Regions from separate parts of the Nonomuraea sp. NPDC003709 genome, predicted to be linked through region 3. Evidence: predicted binding sites of a transcription regulator. Region 3 holds the regulator's gene; each other region holds the start of a gene.

Region 1 (5,866 bases), on a different contig from region 3:
ATGATGCCCGCACGGATCCGGCCTGTCGTCATGGCGAACGGCTACGGATTGGTCACATTGAAGCGACGATAACGGGCAGTAATCAAATGACCACACTAAGGCTTAACTAGTGACATAATGTTTCATCCCATAACCTGGAATGCACGACAATTGTCAGATCCCGGACGCTTATCACCCACTGCCGGTTTACTCCAATAATCCACCTTTTCCGCCCACTTCTCCCCAACCGCCCGCGCCCAAGGGGTCCCGGGGCAAACGGCATGCTCCTCACACCGGCGACGCGCTTCGCGCGATGGAGAGCTCAGGCAGCGCCCTGAGGGTGACCGCCAGGCTGGAGCCGCCGCGCAAGGCAGCCGCGGGGGTGCCACAGCCCACGCAGGCTCTACCGGTCACCTCTGAGGCCGGACAGGGGAGCGCCGGTGGAGGAAGGCCGGGCACGGGAGCAGCGCCCGTACCGCCGCATCCACGACCGCGGCCGCTTCAGGAGGCAGTGGATCAGGGAACCGACCGATGAGACGATCATGGCCGCGAACGCGTAAATGGAGGCATTGATGCGTACATTTCGGACGTTCACCGCGGCAGCCGGAGCACTCATGGCCGTCGCCCTCAGCGCATCACCCGCAGCGGCCGCGCAGGCCCCCACGTACGTCTTCCACAAGCAGACCCTGTGGAGGTCGATCCCCGCCGGCGGATCCCAGGGGGCCACCTGCTACCGGCTGCCGGCGGTCGTGAAGACCAGGAACGACGTGCTGCTCGCCTTCGCCGAGCGGCGCAACAAGAACAACTGCGCCGACCACGGCGCGTTCGACGTCGTCATGCGGCGCTCGACCGACGACGGCGTCACCTGGGAGGCGAGCAGGGTCGTCCTGCCCAGTACGGCCGGAGCGGCCCTGCAGGGGAACGCGACCGTGGTCGCCGACTCCGGCGGGCCGGTGTTCCTGTTCACGACCTCGGAGCCGACCGCGTCCCAGACGACGCCGCGTACGCCGAAGGTCCAGGTCAGCACGGACGACGGCGTCACCTGGTCGAGCCCGAAGGACCTGTCGGGGGTCGTCAAGGCGCCCGCGGGCGCCGGGGACTGGTTCGCCACGGGGCCGGGGCACGGCATCCAGCTGACCCAACCGGCCCACAACGGCCGCCTGGTGGTGCCCGTCTACTTCAGTGTGGGCGACACGCAGAGCGTACGGCTGATCTACAGCGACGACCACGGCGCGACGTGGCAGACCGGCGCGACCGCGACCTACGACAAATCGGTCCTGAAGCTGGGCGAGCAGACCCTGGTCGAGCGGACCGACGGCGGCATCCTCGTGATCGCCCGCAACGGCGCCGTACCCGACGACCAGACCTCCGTCCACGGCCTGGCACGGGGCGTGAGCACGGACGGAGGCGAGTCGTTCGACGGCGATTTCCGGGCCGACGGCGCCATCACCGCTCCGCCCACCCACCCGGCCCTGCTGCGCCAGCGGGACAAGGCCCCCTACACCCGGATCCTGCTCTCGGCGCCCGCCACGCCGAAGACCGACAACAACCCGGTGGGCATGAACGTGCGCTCGTCCTTCGACGAGGGCGCGACCTGGCGGAACTATGACAACTCCACCAACAACGCGGGGGTGAGGATCGACGGCGACCACGCCGGATATTCCGACCTGGCGCTCCTCGGCAACGGCGCGATCGGCGTCCTGTACGAGGCGGGCGTGAACCGCTTCCGGGACGAGATCCGCTGGAACTGGTTCTGGGAGAGCGCGATCGGCCTGCGCTGAACCGTCCCCGGAACGCCGAACGGCCCGCAACCCTTTCGGGTGTGCGGGCCGTGGCGAGAGAAGAGCCGGGTCAGTGGCCGTGGCCGTGACCGTGGCCCGCGCCGGCGGCGGGGGCCTCCTCCTCGGGCTTGTCCACCACGAGCGCCTCGGTCGTGAGGAGCATGCCCGCGATCGACGCGGCGTTCTGGACGGCCGAACGCGTGACCTTGACCGGGTCGATGACGCCCTGCGCGATCAGGTCGCCGTATTCACCGGTCGCGGCGTTGAGGCCGTGGCCGGCCTCCAGCTCGGCGACCTTGTGCGTCACCACGTAGCCCTCGAGACCGGCGTTCTCGGCGATCCAGCGGGCCGGCTCGACCAGGGCGCGGCGCACGACGCCGACACCCGTGGCCTCGTCGCCCGTCAGGCCGAGGTCGTCGAGAGTTTTGGAGACGTGGATCAGCGCGGAGCCACCGCCGGAGACGATGCCCTCCTCGATCGCGGCGCGCGTCGCGGAGATCGCGTCCTCGAGGCGGTGCTTCTTCTCCTTCAGCTCCACCTCGGTGGCGGCGCCGACGCGCAGCACGCACACACCGCCGGCGAGCTTGGCCAGGCGCTCCTGCAGCTTCTCGCGGTCCCAGTCGGAGTCGGACTGCTCGATGGCGAGCTTGATCTCCTTGACGCGGTCCTCGATGGCCTGCGGGTCACCGGCGCCGTCGACGATGGTGGTGTTGTCCTTCGTGACGACGACGCGGCGGGCCGTGCCGAGCACCTCGAGACCGACGTGCTCCAGCTTGAGACCGACCTCCTCGCTGACGACCTGGCCACCGGTGAGGGTGGCGATGTCCTGCAGCATGGCCTTGCGGCGGTCGCCGAAGCCCGGGGCCTTGACGGCCACGGAGGTGAAGGTGCCGCGGATCTTGTTGGTGACCAGGACGGCCAGGGCCTCGCCCTCGACGTCCTCGGCGATCACGAGCAGCGGCTTCTTCGTCTGGGCGATCTGCTCCAGCAGCGGCAGGAAGTCCGCGATGGAGGCGATCTTACCCTGGTTGATCAGGATGTAGGCGTCCTCGAGGACGGACTCCATCCGCTCAGGGTCGGTCACCATGTACTGCGACACGTAGCCCTTGTCGAACTGCATGCCCTCGGTGAACTCGAGCTCCATGCCCATGGCGTTGGACTCTTCGACGGTGAGGACACCGTCCTTGCCCACCTTGTCGAACGCCTCGGCGATCAGGTCGCCGATCTGCGCGTCCTGGGCGGAGATCGTCGCGACGTTGGCGATCTCCTTCTTGTCGGCGACCTCGCGGGCGCTGTCGAGCAGCTTGTCGCTGATCGCCTTGGCGGCCTTGTCGATGCCGCGCTTGAGCGACAGCGGCGAGGCGCCGGCGGCCACGTTGCGCAGGCCCTCGCGGACCATGGCCTGGGCCAGCACGGTGGCGGTGGTGGTGCCGTCACCCGCGATGTCGTTGGTCTTGGTGGCAACTTCCTTGGCGAGCTGGGCGCCGAGGTTTTCGTAGCGCTCTTCCAGCTCAATCTCACGAGCGATGGTCACACCGTCGTTCGTGATCGTCGGCGCACCGAACTTCTTGTCGATGACGACGTTGCGGCCGCGCGGGCCGAGGGTTACCTTCACGGCGTCGGCGAGGGCGTTCACACCGCGCTCGAGCGCGCGGCGGGCATCCTCGTCGAACTCCAGGATCTTCGCCATTGTTTGAAAGTCCTCTCCTAGCGTCGAAAGCCCCGGCCGCCCTCAAGAGCGCCCGGGGCTCGACACATCCGGCTTACTTCTCGATGATCGCGAGAACGTCGCGGGCGGAGAGCACGAGGTACTCCTCGCCGCCGTACTTGACCTCGGTGCCGCCGTACTTGCTGTAGAGGACGATGTCGCCCTCAGAGACGTCGAGCGGAATCCGCTTGTCGCCGTCCTCATCCCAGTTGCCGGGGCCCACCGCGAGGACCTTGCCCTCTTGCGGCTTCTCCTTGGCGGTGTCCGGGATGACCAGGCCGGAAGCGGTGGTCTGCTCGGCCTCAAGCGGCTGAACCACAATGCGGTCGCCGAGCGGCTTAACGGGAACCTTGGTGGCGGTCGTCACGATCGGACCTCCCCTTCAGATTTGAATGATCTAGAAGAGGCGACCAGCTGGGCCTGCCGTCGCGGGTGTCAGACCTGCCTCGTCGCACGTTGGCACTCTCAAGGGGAGAGTGCCAACAGGAAACATATGCAAGAGGGGCTTGACAGTCAACACGAACGCGTCTGCTGAGAGCGATCAGACCGAATCCGCCCCCTCTGGATACGGTACGCCCATGGTCCGACCGGGTCGGACGTGGCACTAACGTCGGGTGATGTGGACCTTGACGCCTTCGACGAGCTGCTGACACCGCGCGGGCAGCGCGCGCTCGCGGAGGCCGTGGAGCTGGTGGGCACGGATCCGGTGGCCGCCGCCACGAGGCTGCGCAAGACGTACGACGCCGCGCTGACCTCCGCGGCGCTCACCCAGGCGGGGCTGCGGGAGCGTGCCAGGGCCAAGTTCGGCGAGGACGCCGGGCGGATGTACTTCACGCCGCACGGCCTGGAGCAGTCCACGCGGACGGAGGTCGCCGAGCACCGCGCCCGCCGCCTGCCCGCCGAGACACAAGCGGACGCGCCCCCGCACGGACCGGACGCGCCCCCGCACGGGCTCGGCGTCGCGGACGCGCCCCTGCACGGACCGGACGCGCCCCCGCACGGGCTCAGGCGTGGGCTGAGGGTCGTGGACGCCTGCTGCGGCGTCGGCGGCGACTTCCTCGCGCTGGCCCGCGCCGGCTGCACCGTGGCCGCCGTGGACACCGACCCGCTGACCGTCGCCGTGGCCAGGGCCAACGCCGACGCGCTCGGGCTGGCCGACAGGGTGACGGTGTCGGTGGGGGACGCGGCCGAGGTCCGGCCCGAGGAGTACGACGTGCTCTTCGCCGACCCGGCCAGGCGGACGGGCCGGGGCAGGACGTTCGACCCCATGGCCTACTCCCCGCCCTGGCCGGTGGTGCTCGACCTGGTCTCCAGAGCCTCCCGGGCGTGCGTCAAGGTCGCCCCGGGCATCCCGTACGAGTTCATCCCCGGAGGCGCCGAGGCCGAGTGGGTCTCGTACAAGGGCGAGGTCAAGGAGGCCGCTCTCTGGACCGGCCAGGAGGGAGCAGCGGGGCGCCGCGCCACCCTGCTGCCCGGCGGCCACACGCTGACCGCCACGGGCGCCGAGGCCGCCGTCGGCCCGGTCGGCAGGTACGTCTACGAGCCGGACGGCGCGGCCATCCGGGCACACCTCGTGGGCGAGGTGTCGGAAATCGTGAACGGACGCCTGCTCGACCCGATGATCGCCTACATCACCGGTGACGACCCGATCGACACCCCATGGGCGGCCAGATATGAAGTAGAGGACGTTCTCCCCTTTTCAGGGAAAAAGCTGCGCGCCGCCCTCCGTGAGCGACAAGTCGGAAATGTCACCATCAAGAAGCGCGCCTCCGCCGTCGACATCGAGCGCCTCCGCTCAGATCTCCGCCTAAATGGCGAAAAATCGGCAACTATCATCCTTACCCGAATCATCGATAAGCCATCGGTCATCATCTGCGACACCTCTCCACCTGCCTGAACCGGTCATTCTGCCGTTAACCTCGATCTTTCTCTTCGCCCCTGACGGACCTTGATCGAGAGGCTAAGGTGGGCGGACGGGAGTTCTCCCCTGATGCGGTTTTCCGCGTTCCCGCTCGTTCATCTGAAAATCGACCTATATCCCACCGCTGCGCGGCAGACCGTCGGCGAGCCAAAGGAGCTTTCGGTGGACCATTCCAACCACACCACCCTTCTCCAGGCAGGAGGCCAGTCCGGCATCTCCGAGAGGATGCGGGACCTGCTGGCGCGCGCCTCGCAGGATCATGTGTACGAGCAGCGCACGCAGGGGGCCGTGCTGGACGAGATCCGCCAGCGGCTCGAAGGCATGGAGTGGCTGCTGCGCGAGGTCCGCGAGCGCGAGCTCGGCGGCCTCAGCGGCACGCTGCAGGCGGTCAGCGGGCGGCTCGACGACATCACCGCCAAGCCGCCGATGTGGGCGGAGGGGCTGGCTCAGCACGTCGAGGCGGTACGCGACCACGTG
Region 2 (5,866 bases), on a different contig from region 3:
CCGCTGAACAGCACCGTCCGCCCCGCGTGCTCCACGGCCCCGGCCACCGCGCTCGCCCGGTCAGCGCCGCGCCGCGTCTCCTCGCGGAAGCGCTGGATGACGAACAGGCAGTAGTCGATGCCGAGCCCGAGCCCCATCGCGAGGGTCAGGTTCAGGGCGAACGTGGAGATGCCGGTGAAGGCCAGGGGCACCCGCAGCAGCGCCAGCCCGATCACCATCGCGAACACCCCGGCCAGGATCGGCGCCAGGGCCGCCATGGCGCGCCGCTGGTAGAGCCAGAGCAGCGCGAACGCCAGCGGGAAGATGACCAGCTCGGCCCGTACGAAGTCCTGCCTGGACAGCGGCACGGCCTCCCTGAAGACCTCCTCCCCTCCCCCGGCCCGCACCTGGAGCAGGCCGGTGCCCTCGGTGACCTCGGGCACGAGCCCGGGCAGCACCCGCCCGCGCACGTGGTCGGCGTCCCCGGGGATGCGCACCACGATCAGCGCGTGCCTGCCGTCCTCGCTGCGCATGGTGGCGGGCCTGCCGCGGGTCCAGTACGAGGCGGACTCGGCGACCCCCTCCCGCCCGCCGATCCGCGCGGTCAGCGCCCTGCCCTCGGCCTCGACCGCGGGGTCGTCCACGGTGCCGGCCTTCGCGGTCACCAGGAAGATCATGTCGGGGCTGCCGGTCCCGAACCGCCGTACCAGCTCGGCCTGCGCCCGGTCCGACTCCGACCCCGGCGCTTCGAACCTGGCCAGCGACAACCGCGGCACCGCTCCGGCCGCCAGCGCCGCGGCGACGGCGAGCACGACCAGGGCCAGGACGAGCACGGCCCGGCGGCGCCGGACGATAAGGAAGCCCAGCCTGCGCAGCGGCGGCCCGGCCGTCTTCGTGTGGACCGGCCGTGGCCGCGTGTTCAGCGCCATGTAGGGTGCCCCCGCCTCAAAACTCGGTAAACTACTCGTGTTTGCTCTCCCAATCAGAAATACAAGTGAATGCTCGCATTTGTCAACGAGGAGACCCATGCCTGAACGCACGGTCCGCCGGCAGGCGCGCGGCCTGAAGCGCATGGCGGAGATCCTCGACGCCGCCGAGTCGGTGATCGCCGAGGTCGGATACCCGGACATGACGACGAACCACGTCGCCACGCGGGCGGGGATGTCGCCCGGGTCGCTCTACCAGTTCTTCCGCAACAAGGAGGAGATCCTCGACGGGCTCGTGGCCCGCTACACCGACGACCGGCAGGAGTTCTGGGCCGCCCGGCTGGCCGCCGTCACCCCGGAGGTGCCGCTGGAGGCGCTGGTGGGGCAGGTGGTGGACGAGAGCGTCAGGTTCAAGGGCGCGTCACCGGCGTACTGGTCGCTCCTGTACGGGTCGGCGACGGGCGACCAGCTGGCCTCGGCCTCGCGGCGGCTGCACGACGACATCGCCCGGCAGGTCGCGGCCATGCTCCGCCGCCGCTCCCCCGGCCTGGCGGAGGAGCGCGCCGCGCTCATGGGGACGATGGCGGTGGCCATGGTGAAGGCGGTGATGCCGCTGGTCACCACCGCGACGCCGGAGCGCGGCGCGGAGCTGGTGGCGGAGCTGAAGCTCGCCCTGGTGCGCTATCTGGGCTGAGCGCGGACCGAAGCTCGCCCTGGCCCGCCATCTGGGCTGAGCGCGGACTGAAGCTCGCCCTGGCCCGCCGTCTGAGCTGAGCGCGGACTGAAGCTCGCTCAGCCGCGGAAGGGACCCGACACCTCGAAGGTGTGGCCCTCGGTGCGGCCGCGCCGGGCCGAGAAGTAGAGCCGATCGCCCTCCGGCGAGAACGCCAGCCCGGTCAGCTCCGCCCCGGCGTGCCCCTCCAGCCTGAGGAACGGCGTGACCGCGCGGTCGGGGGTGATGACGTCGATCTCCGTCGTCTCCCTGGCCACGTACAGGTCGCCGGAGGGGGCGGCGGTGATGGCGCGCACGCCCTCGCACAGCCGCTCGAGCGCGGAGGTCTGCGCGTCGTAGGCCCACAGGCCCGTGTCGCCCTTGGTCGTGAAGTAGCACACCCCGCCCGCGTAGTGGCAGCCGTCGCCGCCGTCGAAGTGGCGGGCGCCCTCGACCTGGTGGCGGGCCTCCGTGCGCAGCGCCGCCGGCGAGGGCACCACCTGCCACTGGCCCGAGGAGCACAGCACCTCCAGCGTGCCCTCCGTCAGGTCGCCCCAGTCGCTCGGCCGGAACCGGTAGAAGCAGCCGTCGGGCTCGTCCTCGGTCATGTAGACGACGCGCCGCTCGGGGTCGCAGGCGGCGGCCTCGTGCTTGAAGCGGCCCATGGCCAGGCGGGGGCGGGCGGCGCGGGCGCCGTACGGGTCGCACTCGAAGACGCGGCCGCGGTGGCCCAGCTCGCACGACAGCCAGGAGTGCCACGGCGTGGCGCCGCCCGCGCAGTTGAGGTCGGTGCCCGACAGGATGCGGTAGGCGTCGCCGACGGTGCCGTCGGCGCGGAAGCGCAGCGCCGACGCGCCGCCGAGCAGGGGCAGCTCGGAGTTGGACACGTAGATCCAGCCGGCGCCGTCGGGGAAGCAGGCGCCGCCGTCGGGGGCCGCGTGCCAGGTCAGCCCGGCGACCTTGTGGCCCGAGCGGGCCACCACCCTGCCGGTGAAGCCTGAGGGCAGCGCGAGGCCGTCGGCGCCCGGCAGGCCGAGCGGTCCGTACGGGCTGATGCCGCCCCGCAAGAGCGGGCCCGTGCGGAGGAGAGTCTTGTGGGACATCGTGGGGCCTCCCTCTAGGTGCCACGCTAGTCGACCGCACCGACATGAATGGCAGGGACTCGCGACATCAAACTCTGCGCAAACCCCGAACTCCCACTGCGCGATCATCCGGCCAACTCGCGTCGGCGGGCCCCCTGCCAGGGGTCGCGGCCCCGTCGGCGGGCATGTCGGCGCGCATGTCGGCGGGCATGCCAAAGCCCGGGCTCCCGTGCGGGCTCCCGGGCTTTCTGGCAGGTCAGGCCTGGGCCTGGAACATCCAGTGCTGCTTGTCGATGTCCTGCGCCACCGCGATGAGCAGATCCTGGGTGACCGGGTCGGGCTCGTCGGTGGCCCGGACGCGCTCGTGCATCCGCTTGCTGACACCGTCCAGCAGGTCGGTGATCGTCGCCACGACCTTGCCGTCCTCGATCCAGCCGGACTCCGGCTGCTGGAGCTTCGTGGACCTGGCGACCGTGGTGGAACGTCCGTCCGGGTTGATCCCGACGGCGACGGCGCGTTCGGCGATGGTGTCCATGTGGGACCTGGCGAGGTCGGTGAGCTCGTCGAGCTGGAGGTGGATCGGGCGGAAGTGAGGGCCGATGAGGTTCCAGTGCGACTGCTTGGCGACCAGCGAGAGGTCGATGAGATCGACCAGGGCACCTTGCAGGGCCCGCGCGACGGTGTCCTTGGCCTCTCCCGAGAGTGGGCCGGTGATCATGGCCATGTCCTGTTCCTCCCCATCGATAGGAGTTTTCCCTCTTTAGAACGACATGGCGGCGGCCATTCTTCCGCAACGTTGACAGTGTAACAATGACAGTGTCATTGTGGAGGTATGAGCGACACCTCCGCCACCACCGAGCCCATCGGTTGGACCATCGGCGAGCTGGCCGAGCGCGCGGCGCTGGCGCTGCGCGCGAGCTCGGACGGCACATCCGCCGGCAACGGCCGGGTCCGCGATGTGCCCGGCGAGCGGCTGATCAGGTGGTATACGACGATCGGGCTGGTGGACCCGCCGCTGACCAGGCGCGGCCGCATCGCCCAGTACGGGCGGCGGCACCTGCTGCAACTCGTGGCCGTGAAACGGCTGCAGGCCGCCGGGCACTCGATCGCCCAGATCCAGGCGGCCCTGGCGGGCGCCACGGACCGCATGCTGGAAACCGCCGCGGGTGCGGGCACTCCCCCCATGACCGGTGCCGTGCGCGACCGGGTGGGCCCTGGCTCGAGCGAGGCACCCGACGGCGCGCACCCGGCAGCCGGCGCCCGCCCGAGCAGTGGCGCGGCCAAGCGCACGGCGCCTGAGCGCGGCCCGACCGGGCAGGAAGCGGCCGAGCGCGGAGCGACGGATGCCGGTGGCGATGCACGGGCCGGTGGCGATGCACGGGCCGGTGGCGATGCACGGGCCGGTGGCGATGCACGGGCCGGTGGCGATGCACGGGCCGGTGGCGATGAGGTGCCGGGCACGGCCGAAGCCGGGCATGATCGGCATGGCGGCGATCGGGAGTCGGTGCGGGGGCGGTTCTGGGCTGAGCGGCCGGGGAAGGGCAGCGTGCGGGCTTCAGGGGCGGCACATCAGCCGACCGGGCCGGCCGACGGGCACCGCAGCAGCCCGAGCGCGCCCGGCGCGCCAAGCGGGGCGCATTCGACCGCGCCGGGCGGCATGCCCGAAAACCGGCCGGGTGGGGCGGTTGTCGTGGGGGTCAGGTTGGGGGACGGGGTGCGGCTGGTGCTGGACGCCGGCCGGGTCCCGTCGGAGGAGGACGTCCAGGCGGTGCTGGCGGCGGCAGGACCGTTGCTCGCGGTGCTCGAAGAAAGGGAGCTGATATGAAGATCACTTCGCTGGAGCCCGCACGGTGCCTGCCGGTGCCGGACGCCGGGTTCGGCGCGCTGCGGACCGAGCGCGGCAACCTGCCGCTCGAGAGCGTTGACGTGAACGCCGGCATCTCCGGCCTCATCGCCGGGGTCGAGGTGACGCAGGGGTTCAGGAATCCGTTCGACGTCACCCTGGAGGCCACGTACGTCTTCCCGCTGCCCGACCGGGCGGCCGTCACCGGGTTCCGGATGGAGGCCGACGACCGGGTGATCGAGGGCCTGCTGAAGGAGCGCGCCCAGGCCAGGGCCGACTACGACCAGGCGTTGCGCGAGGGCAGGCGGGCGGCGATCGCCGAAGAGGACCGGCCCGACGTGTTCACGATCCGGGTGGGCAACATCCTGCCCGGCGAGCGCGTCTCGGTCCGGCTGACCATGAGCCAGCCCCTGCCGTACGAGGACGGGGCGGCCACGTTCCGGTTCCCGCTGGTCGTGGCCCCGCGCTACATCCCGGGCAACCCCGTCGACGGCCCCTCCGCGGGCGACGGCGTCGCGTCCGACACCGACGCGGTGCCGGACGCGTCCAGGATCAGCCCGCCGGTCCTGCTGCCCGGCTTCCCCGACCCGGTCCGCCTGTCGCTGAGCGCGACCGTGGACGCGGCCGGGCTGGAACTGCGCGAGCTGGCCTCCAGCCTGCACGTGGTGGAGGAGGAGGGCCACACGGTACGCCTGCGCCCCGGCGAGCGCCTCGACCGCGACTTCATTCTGCGGCTGTCGTTCGACGCGTCCACGTCCCTGCAGCTCGACAGCCGCTCCGATCAAGGGGGGACCTTCGCGCTCACGGTCGTGCCGCCGCCGCTCCAGTCCACGCGCCCGCCGCGCGACCTGGTGCTGGTGCTCGACCGTTCCGGCAGCATGGGCGGCTGGAAGATGGTCGCCGCGAGGAGGGCCGCCGCCCGCATCGTCGACACGCTGACGGCCCAGGACAGGTTCGCGGTGCTGACGTTCGACTCGGTGGTGGAGGAGGCGTTCGAGGGCCTGGTGGAGGCCTCCGACCGCAACCGCTACCGCGCCGTCGAGCACCTCGCGCGGGTGGACGCCCGCGGCGGCACCGAGCTGCTGGAGCCGCTGCGCCGGGCCGTCGCCCTGCTGGGCGGCCGCGACGAGCGCGAACGGGTCGTGGTCCTGGTCACCGACGGCCAGGTGGGCAACGAGGACCAGATCCTGGAGCAGGCGGGCGGCGCCCTGTCGGCGATGCGCGTGCACACGGTCGGCATCGACCGCGCCGTGAACGCCGGCTTCCTCGGCCGCCTGGCCGGGCTCGGCGCGGGCCGGTGCGAGCTGGTCGAGTCGGAGGACCG
Region 3 (5,866 bases):
GACGCCCTCTTTCCACGGCACTCCGCGCGGCACCGCGGGCCAGGCGGGAATGCGCAGCACGGACGGCTTGACCGCCTGCCAGATGTCGATGTACGGGTGCCCCACGACGAGCACGTCCGGCGAGGTGATCTCGGCGGCGATCCTGCTCTCCTTGGAGCCGGGCACGAGGTGGTCCACCAGCACCCCCAGCCGGCGCTCCGGCTCCGGGCCGAACTCCGCCACGATGGCCGGCAGATGGTCCACGCCCTCCAGGTATTCGACCACGACCCCCTCGACCCGCAGGTCATGGCCCCAGATCTTCTCCACCAGGGCGGCGTCGTGCACGCCCTCCACGTAGATGCGACTCTCCCGGGCGACCCTCGCCCGCAGCCCTTCCACGGCGATCGAGCCCGACGCGCTGCGCCTGGGCCCCGCGGGGGCCGCCGACGGGCGTACCAGCGTCACGGGCTTGCCCTCCAGCAGGAACGCGGCGGGCGCGAGCGGGAACAGCCGGCGTCTGCCGAACCGGTCTTCGAGCGTGACGGCCTCCTTGTCACAGGCCACCACCGCGCCGCAGAAGCCGCTGTCGGCGTCCTCCACGACGAGGTCCGGCTCGGCCGGCACTTTCGGGATCTTGCCCTTGCCCGGCCGCCGCCAATTCCCCGCCAGCACATCGCCCTCGTACACACGGGGACCGTAGCAAATCACCCGCCGACCGCAAGGCGCTTGCGCGCGCCGCTGCGACGGACCAGCACGATGATGGTGCCGGCGATGGCGATGAGCAGTCCCGCCCCGGGGATCAGGATGAGCGCCATCACCCCGCCGGCGATGCCGCCCGCGGCCGAGGTCAGCTCGCGGCCCACGCCGTAGCGGACGTCGGCCTGCTCCTGGGTGGTGCAGGACAGCTGGTAGTCGCCCCTGGTGGGCGCGTTGATCACGAGGATCTGCTCCCACTTGACGGACCCGGCCGTGACCGTCTGCGTGCCGGTGGTCTTGGCGAGCCTGGCTCCGTTGGTGATCTGGCACTCGTAGTGGACGGCGGTGTCGCTGGAGAGGTAGACGGCGGGTTTGGTCGCCGGGTCGATCGGCACCGTCACGGTTTCGCCGGACGCGAACGTCCTGGTGGGGGCTATGTTGCTGACGCTGCTGACGATGCCCGTGGTGAACAGGACGACGCCTGCGATGGTGCAGACCACGGCGATGCCCCAGACGAGCCCGATCCACCAAAGTCGCGGTTTGATGGCTTTCGAGTCGATTCGTGCGGGGAATTGGGGTTGCTGGCCGTACTGTCCGTACTGAGGAGGTGGGCCGTACTGGGGCGGCGGGCCGTACTGAGGAGGAGGCCCGTACTGCGGCGGCGGCCCGTACTGGGGCGGTGGCTGGCCGTAGCCGGGCGGCGATCCGGGCTGAGGGCCGTAGCCGGGCTGGGACCCGGGCTGCGGGCCATAGCCGGGCTGGGACCCGGGCTGCGGGCCGTAACCCGGCTGGGAGCCGGGCTGGGGCCCGTACGGCGGAGGCGGGGAGTTGTCGCTCATGTCGGCAAGTGTGGTACTTGCCGCTTGTAAGAAGCTAGGAGCCTGGTTGCGACCTTGTGTTATCGCACCTTGTGGATGAGAGCCGTACACTTGGCACTCAGGAACACAGAGTGCTAGATGGTTGCGTTCCTCGGATGTCAGAGGCAGGAGGTGAGCACGTGCTCGACGATCGGAAGCTGGCGGTGCTCCGCGCCATTGTCGAAGACTACGTGTCCACCAACGAACCGGTGGGCTCCAAGGCGCTCGCCGAGCGCCACAACCTGAAAGTCTCCCCGGCGACGGTCAGGAACGACATGGCCGCGCTGGAGGAGGAGGGCTACATCACCCAACCCCACACCAGCGCCGGCCGCGTGCCGACCGACAAGGGCTATCGGCTGTTCGTCGACCGGCTCTCGCAGGTCAAGCCCCTGTCCGGGGCCGAGCGCAGGGCCATCGAGACGTTCCTGGCCGGTGCGGTCGACCTCGACGACGTGGTCACCCGCACGGTCCGGCTGCTCGCGCAGCTGACCAGGCAGGTGGCGGTGGTGCAATACCCGACGCTGACGCGTTCGACGGTCCGGCACGTCGAGCTGGTGCCGCTGAACGACCGGCGGGTCATGCTCGTGCTGATCACCAACACCGGTCGCGTCGAGCAGCGCGTCATCGAGCTGCCCGAGGTGGTGGAGGACACCCGCATCGCCCACCTGCGCGCGGTCCTCAACGCCTGCCTCGACGGCTGCGGCCTGAGCAACGTGCCCGAGCTGGTCGCCGACCTGCCCGAGCGGCTCCCTCTCGAAGACCGCCCGGTGGTGGCGACGATCCTGTCGGTGCTGCTGGAGACGCTGGTCGAGCGGCACGACGAGAAGATCGTGTTCGCCGGCGCGGCCAACCTCGCGGGCGCCGACTTCTCGATCGGCCTGCGCGACGTGCTCGAGGCGCTGGAGGAGCAGGTCGTGCTCATGAGGCTGCTCGGCGAGACATCCGCAGACACACCGTCCGCGCTCACCGTGCGCATCGGCTCCGAAAACCCCTATCTGCGGGGGACATCCATAGTCGCGACCGGATACGGTTCAGGCGACAACCAACTGGCCCGGCTCGGGGTGTTGGGGCCCACGAGGATGGACTACCCAGTGACGATGGGAGCCGTGCGCGCGGTGGCACGCTACGTCAGCCAGATCCTGGCTGCATCATAAGAGGTCGATAAGTGGCAAACAGCGACTATTACGCCACCCTCGGGGTGCGCCGTGACGCCAGTCAGGACGAGATCAAGAAGGCTTATCGCCGACTTGCCCGCGAGCTGCATCCCGACGTGAACCCCGATCCTGAGACCCAGGAGCGGTTCAAGGAGATCACGCAGGCCTACGAGGTGCTGTCCGACCCGAACAAGCGCCAGATGTACGACCTGGGTGGCGACCCCTTCGGCGGCGCCGGAGCAGGCGCGGGCGCCGGCGGCTTCGGAGCGGGCTTCCCCTTTAGCGACATCATGGACGCGTTCTTCGGCACCGCGGCCGGCGCCAGGGGCCCGCGCTCGCGTGCCCGCAGGGGACGCAACGCCACCATCCGGGTCGAGCTCGACCTGCGCGAGACGGCGTTCGGCACCACGCGTGAGCTGGTCGTCGACACGGCCGTGCTCTGCGAGGTCTGCCACGGGGCCGGCACGGCGCCCGGCACCCACCCCGACACCTGCGACATGTGCAACGGGCGCGGCGAGATCTCCCAGGTCACCCGCTCGTTCCTGGGCCAGGTCATGACCTCGCGGCCCTGCCCGCAGTGCGGCGGTTTCGGCACCATCATCCGCCACCCCTGCCAGGAGTGCTCCGGCGACGGCCGGGTGCGCACCCGCCGTACGATCAAGGTCCGCATCCCCGCTGGCGTCGAGGACGGCACCCACATCCAGCTCGCCGGCGAAGGCGAGGTCGGCCCCGGCGGCGGCCCGCCCGGAGACCTGTTCCTCGAGATCGTCGAGCGCGCCCACGAGATCTTCGAGCGGCGCGGCGACGACCTCCACTGCACCGTGCAGATCCCGATGACGGCGGCCGCGCTCGGCACCATCCTGGCGGTCGAGACGCTCGACGGCTCGGAGGAGGTCGATGTCCGCCCCGGCACGCAGTCGGGCCAGGTCATCACCATGTTCGGGCGGGGCGTGCAGCGGCTCAACGAGTCCGGCCGCGGCGACCTGCTGATCCACGTCAACGTCGAGACCCCGACCCGCCTCGAGCCCGCGCAGGAGGAGCTGCTGCGCGAGCTGGCCAAGCAGCGGGGCGAGGAGCGGCCGCCGGGCAAGTTCGCCCCCGGCCAGCAGGGCTTCTTCTCGCGGCTGCGCGACGCCTTCAACGGCAGGTGACGTGACCGTCCCGGTGTTCCTGTCGCAGGAGCTGGACGGGCCTGAGCTGACGCTCGGCGGCCCGGAGGGGCGCCACGCGGCCTCCGTGCGGCGCCTGCGGGCCGGCGAGCGGATCGATCTGACGGACGGTGCCGGCGCGGTCGCCGAGTGCGTCGTACGCGAGGTCCTCAAGGACGCGCTGAGGCTCGACGTGCTGCGCCGCTACGAGGTCGAGCCGCCGCGGCCGCGGCTGGTCGTCGTCCAGGGGCTGCCCAAGGGCGACCGGGGCGAGCTGGCCGTCGAGATGATGACCGAGGCGGGCGTGGACGTCATCGTGCCCTGGGCCGCCTCGCGCAGCATCACCCAGTGGAAGGGCGACAAGGTCGCCAAGGGGCTGCACAAGTGGCGCTCGACGGCTCGTGAGGCGGGCAAGCAGGCCCGCAGGTTCCACCTACCCGAGGTGACCGAGCCCGCCACCACCGCGCAGGTCGACAAGCTGCTGGCGGGCGCGGCGCTGGGGCTGGTGCTGCACGAGGAGGCGGCCGAGCCGCTGTCCGGCGTGGCGCTGCCCGCGTCAGGCGACATCGTGGTGGTCGTGGGGCCCGAAGGGGGCGTCTCGGACGACGAACTGGCCGGGTTCCGGGCGGCAGGGGCGGTGTCCGTGCTGCTGGGGCCCACGGTGCTGCGTACGTCCACGGCAGGGGTGGCGGCGGCCTCAGTGCTGCTCACGCGTACCGGACGCTGGTAGAGCCTTTCAGGGCGTCGGGTGAGAGGCGTCCACCAACGGGCTGGTCACGTCGGTCGGACTGTCGGTGATGTCGTCGGGCGGGCACTCGTCGGCCGGGCACGTCGTGGGCTGCAGGGTCTCCTCCACCGACGTCGACGTCGACGGGGCCGGGGTGGGCGAGACCGTGGGGCAGTCGGACGGCGGCTCGACCTGCTCGGCCAGGGGTGACGGGCACTCGGTCGTCGTGGGGGTGGGGGTCGGCGAGGGCCGGCTGGTCGATTCGGCCCTCTTCGTGGGCCGGGGCGTCGGGCTCTTGGAGGGGATCTCGGGGATTCCCACCGGGTGCTGGTCGTGGCTGGTCGGCTGCCTGGGCGGCGGCTCCTGGGAGCGGGTGGTGGAGGAGTTGGACGGGACCTTGGAGGTCGTCTCGCTGTCCACCCACTTGGCGGGCTGGTCGATGATCTGCGAGCGCAGGCTGGGAACGGCCATCACGATCGTTCCCGCCACCAGGAGGGCGCTGGCGGCGGCCGCGCCCGCTCGCCACCAGAACAGATTGCGGACGCCGCGCCGCTCGATGCGGGTGCGGATGATCTCCAGTCCGTCCGGCGAGGGCACGACCGCGTCCGCCTCCGCGCGGAGCGCACGGCGCAGGAGATCTCCGTGCTCGTCGGGGGGCTGGGTCATGACATTTTCTCCAGAACGGATCGCAAGGCGGCCATGCCACGTGCGGTGTGGCTCTTGACCGCGCCCTTGCTGATGCCCATCGCATGGGCTATCTCAGCTTCGGACAGATCACCGTAGTACCGCAGAACCAGTGCTTCTCTCTGTCGGGTCGGCAGGGCCCGTAACGCCTCGATGACGGCGGAGCGTTCCAGCTCGCCGATCGCGCCGTTCTCGGCGCTCGGGGCGTCCGGCAGACCCTTGGGAGCGTACTTCTCGACGACCGCGCGGTGACGCAGCACGGAACGGGACCGGTTGACGACGGATTGACGGAGGTAGGCCAGTGCCTTGTCGGGGTCACGCAGCCTGCGCCAGGCGCCATGGATGGCGACGAACGCATCCTGCACGACTTCCTCGGCTGTTGCCATGTCTCGCACCAGCAACACGGCAAGACGCACCAACGACCGAAAATGCGCGCTATAGAGCGCGGTCACGGCCATGTCGGCATCCCACCCGACCGGCACCGCCCCCATCGACCTGTCGGCCAGAAGGGTTTCGGTGGTCACATCAGTGGGACGCGCGGCCTTCCCAGAGGGTTTACGCTCTTCCGGTTCTTGAGGTTTCCCCGGTTCCTTAGGGTGCATTACCCAGTCGTGTCCTCGC

Evidence for each region. Region 3 encodes HrcA, which represses chaperone genes, less so after heat shock. Its sites were predicted from a motif close to TTGGCACTCTCNNNNNGAGAGTGCCAA; they were not measured.
Region 1: a site for HrcA is predicted at 3,925-3,951, ahead of groES (co-chaperone GroES). Genes of this name have one in related genera too.
Region 2: a site for HrcA is predicted at 3,496-3,522, ahead of ABZX61_RS04885 (DNA starvation/stationary phase protection protein). Genes of this name have one in related genera too.

What each region holds. Positions count from the first base shown of each region.
Region 1 covers NZ_JBEXMW010000001.1:60,553-66,418, reverse strand. Annotated here, with positions in the region: gene ABZX61_RS00420 (sigma-70 family RNA polymerase sigma factor) at 1-2, opposite strand, end outside; gene ABZX61_RS00415 (sialidase family protein) at 552-1,760, shown strand; gene groL (chaperonin GroEL) at 1,831-3,450, opposite strand; gene groES (co-chaperone GroES) at 3,524-3,838, opposite strand; gene ABZX61_RS00400 (methyltransferase domain-containing protein) at 4,088-5,365, shown strand; gene ABZX61_RS00395 (hypothetical protein) at 5,552-5,866, shown strand, end outside.
Region 2 covers NZ_JBEXMW010000002.1:90,374-96,239, reverse strand. Annotated here, with positions in the region: gene ABZX61_RS04900 (MMPL family transporter) at 1-908, opposite strand, end outside; gene ABZX61_RS04895 (TetR/AcrR family transcriptional regulator) at 1,006-1,599, shown strand; gene ABZX61_RS04890 (alkaline phosphatase PhoX) at 1,698-2,720, opposite strand; gene ABZX61_RS04885 (DNA starvation/stationary phase protection protein) at 2,956-3,423, opposite strand; gene ABZX61_RS04880 (MerR family transcriptional regulator) at 3,532-4,524, shown strand; gene ABZX61_RS04875 (VIT domain-containing protein) at 4,521-5,866, shown strand, end outside.
Region 3 covers NZ_JBEXMW010000016.1:282,533-288,398, forward strand. Annotated here, with positions in the region: gene ABZX61_RS40410 (DUF3097 domain-containing protein) at 1-666, opposite strand, end outside; gene ABZX61_RS40415 (hypothetical protein) at 684-1,514, opposite strand; gene hrcA (heat-inducible transcriptional repressor HrcA) at 1,673-2,686, shown strand; gene dnaJ (molecular chaperone DnaJ) at 2,698-3,837, shown strand; gene ABZX61_RS40430 (16S rRNA (uracil(1498)-N(3))-methyltransferase) at 3,839-4,564, shown strand; gene ABZX61_RS40435 (hypothetical protein) at 4,571-5,227, opposite strand; gene ABZX61_RS40440 (SigE family RNA polymerase sigma factor) at 5,224-5,736, opposite strand.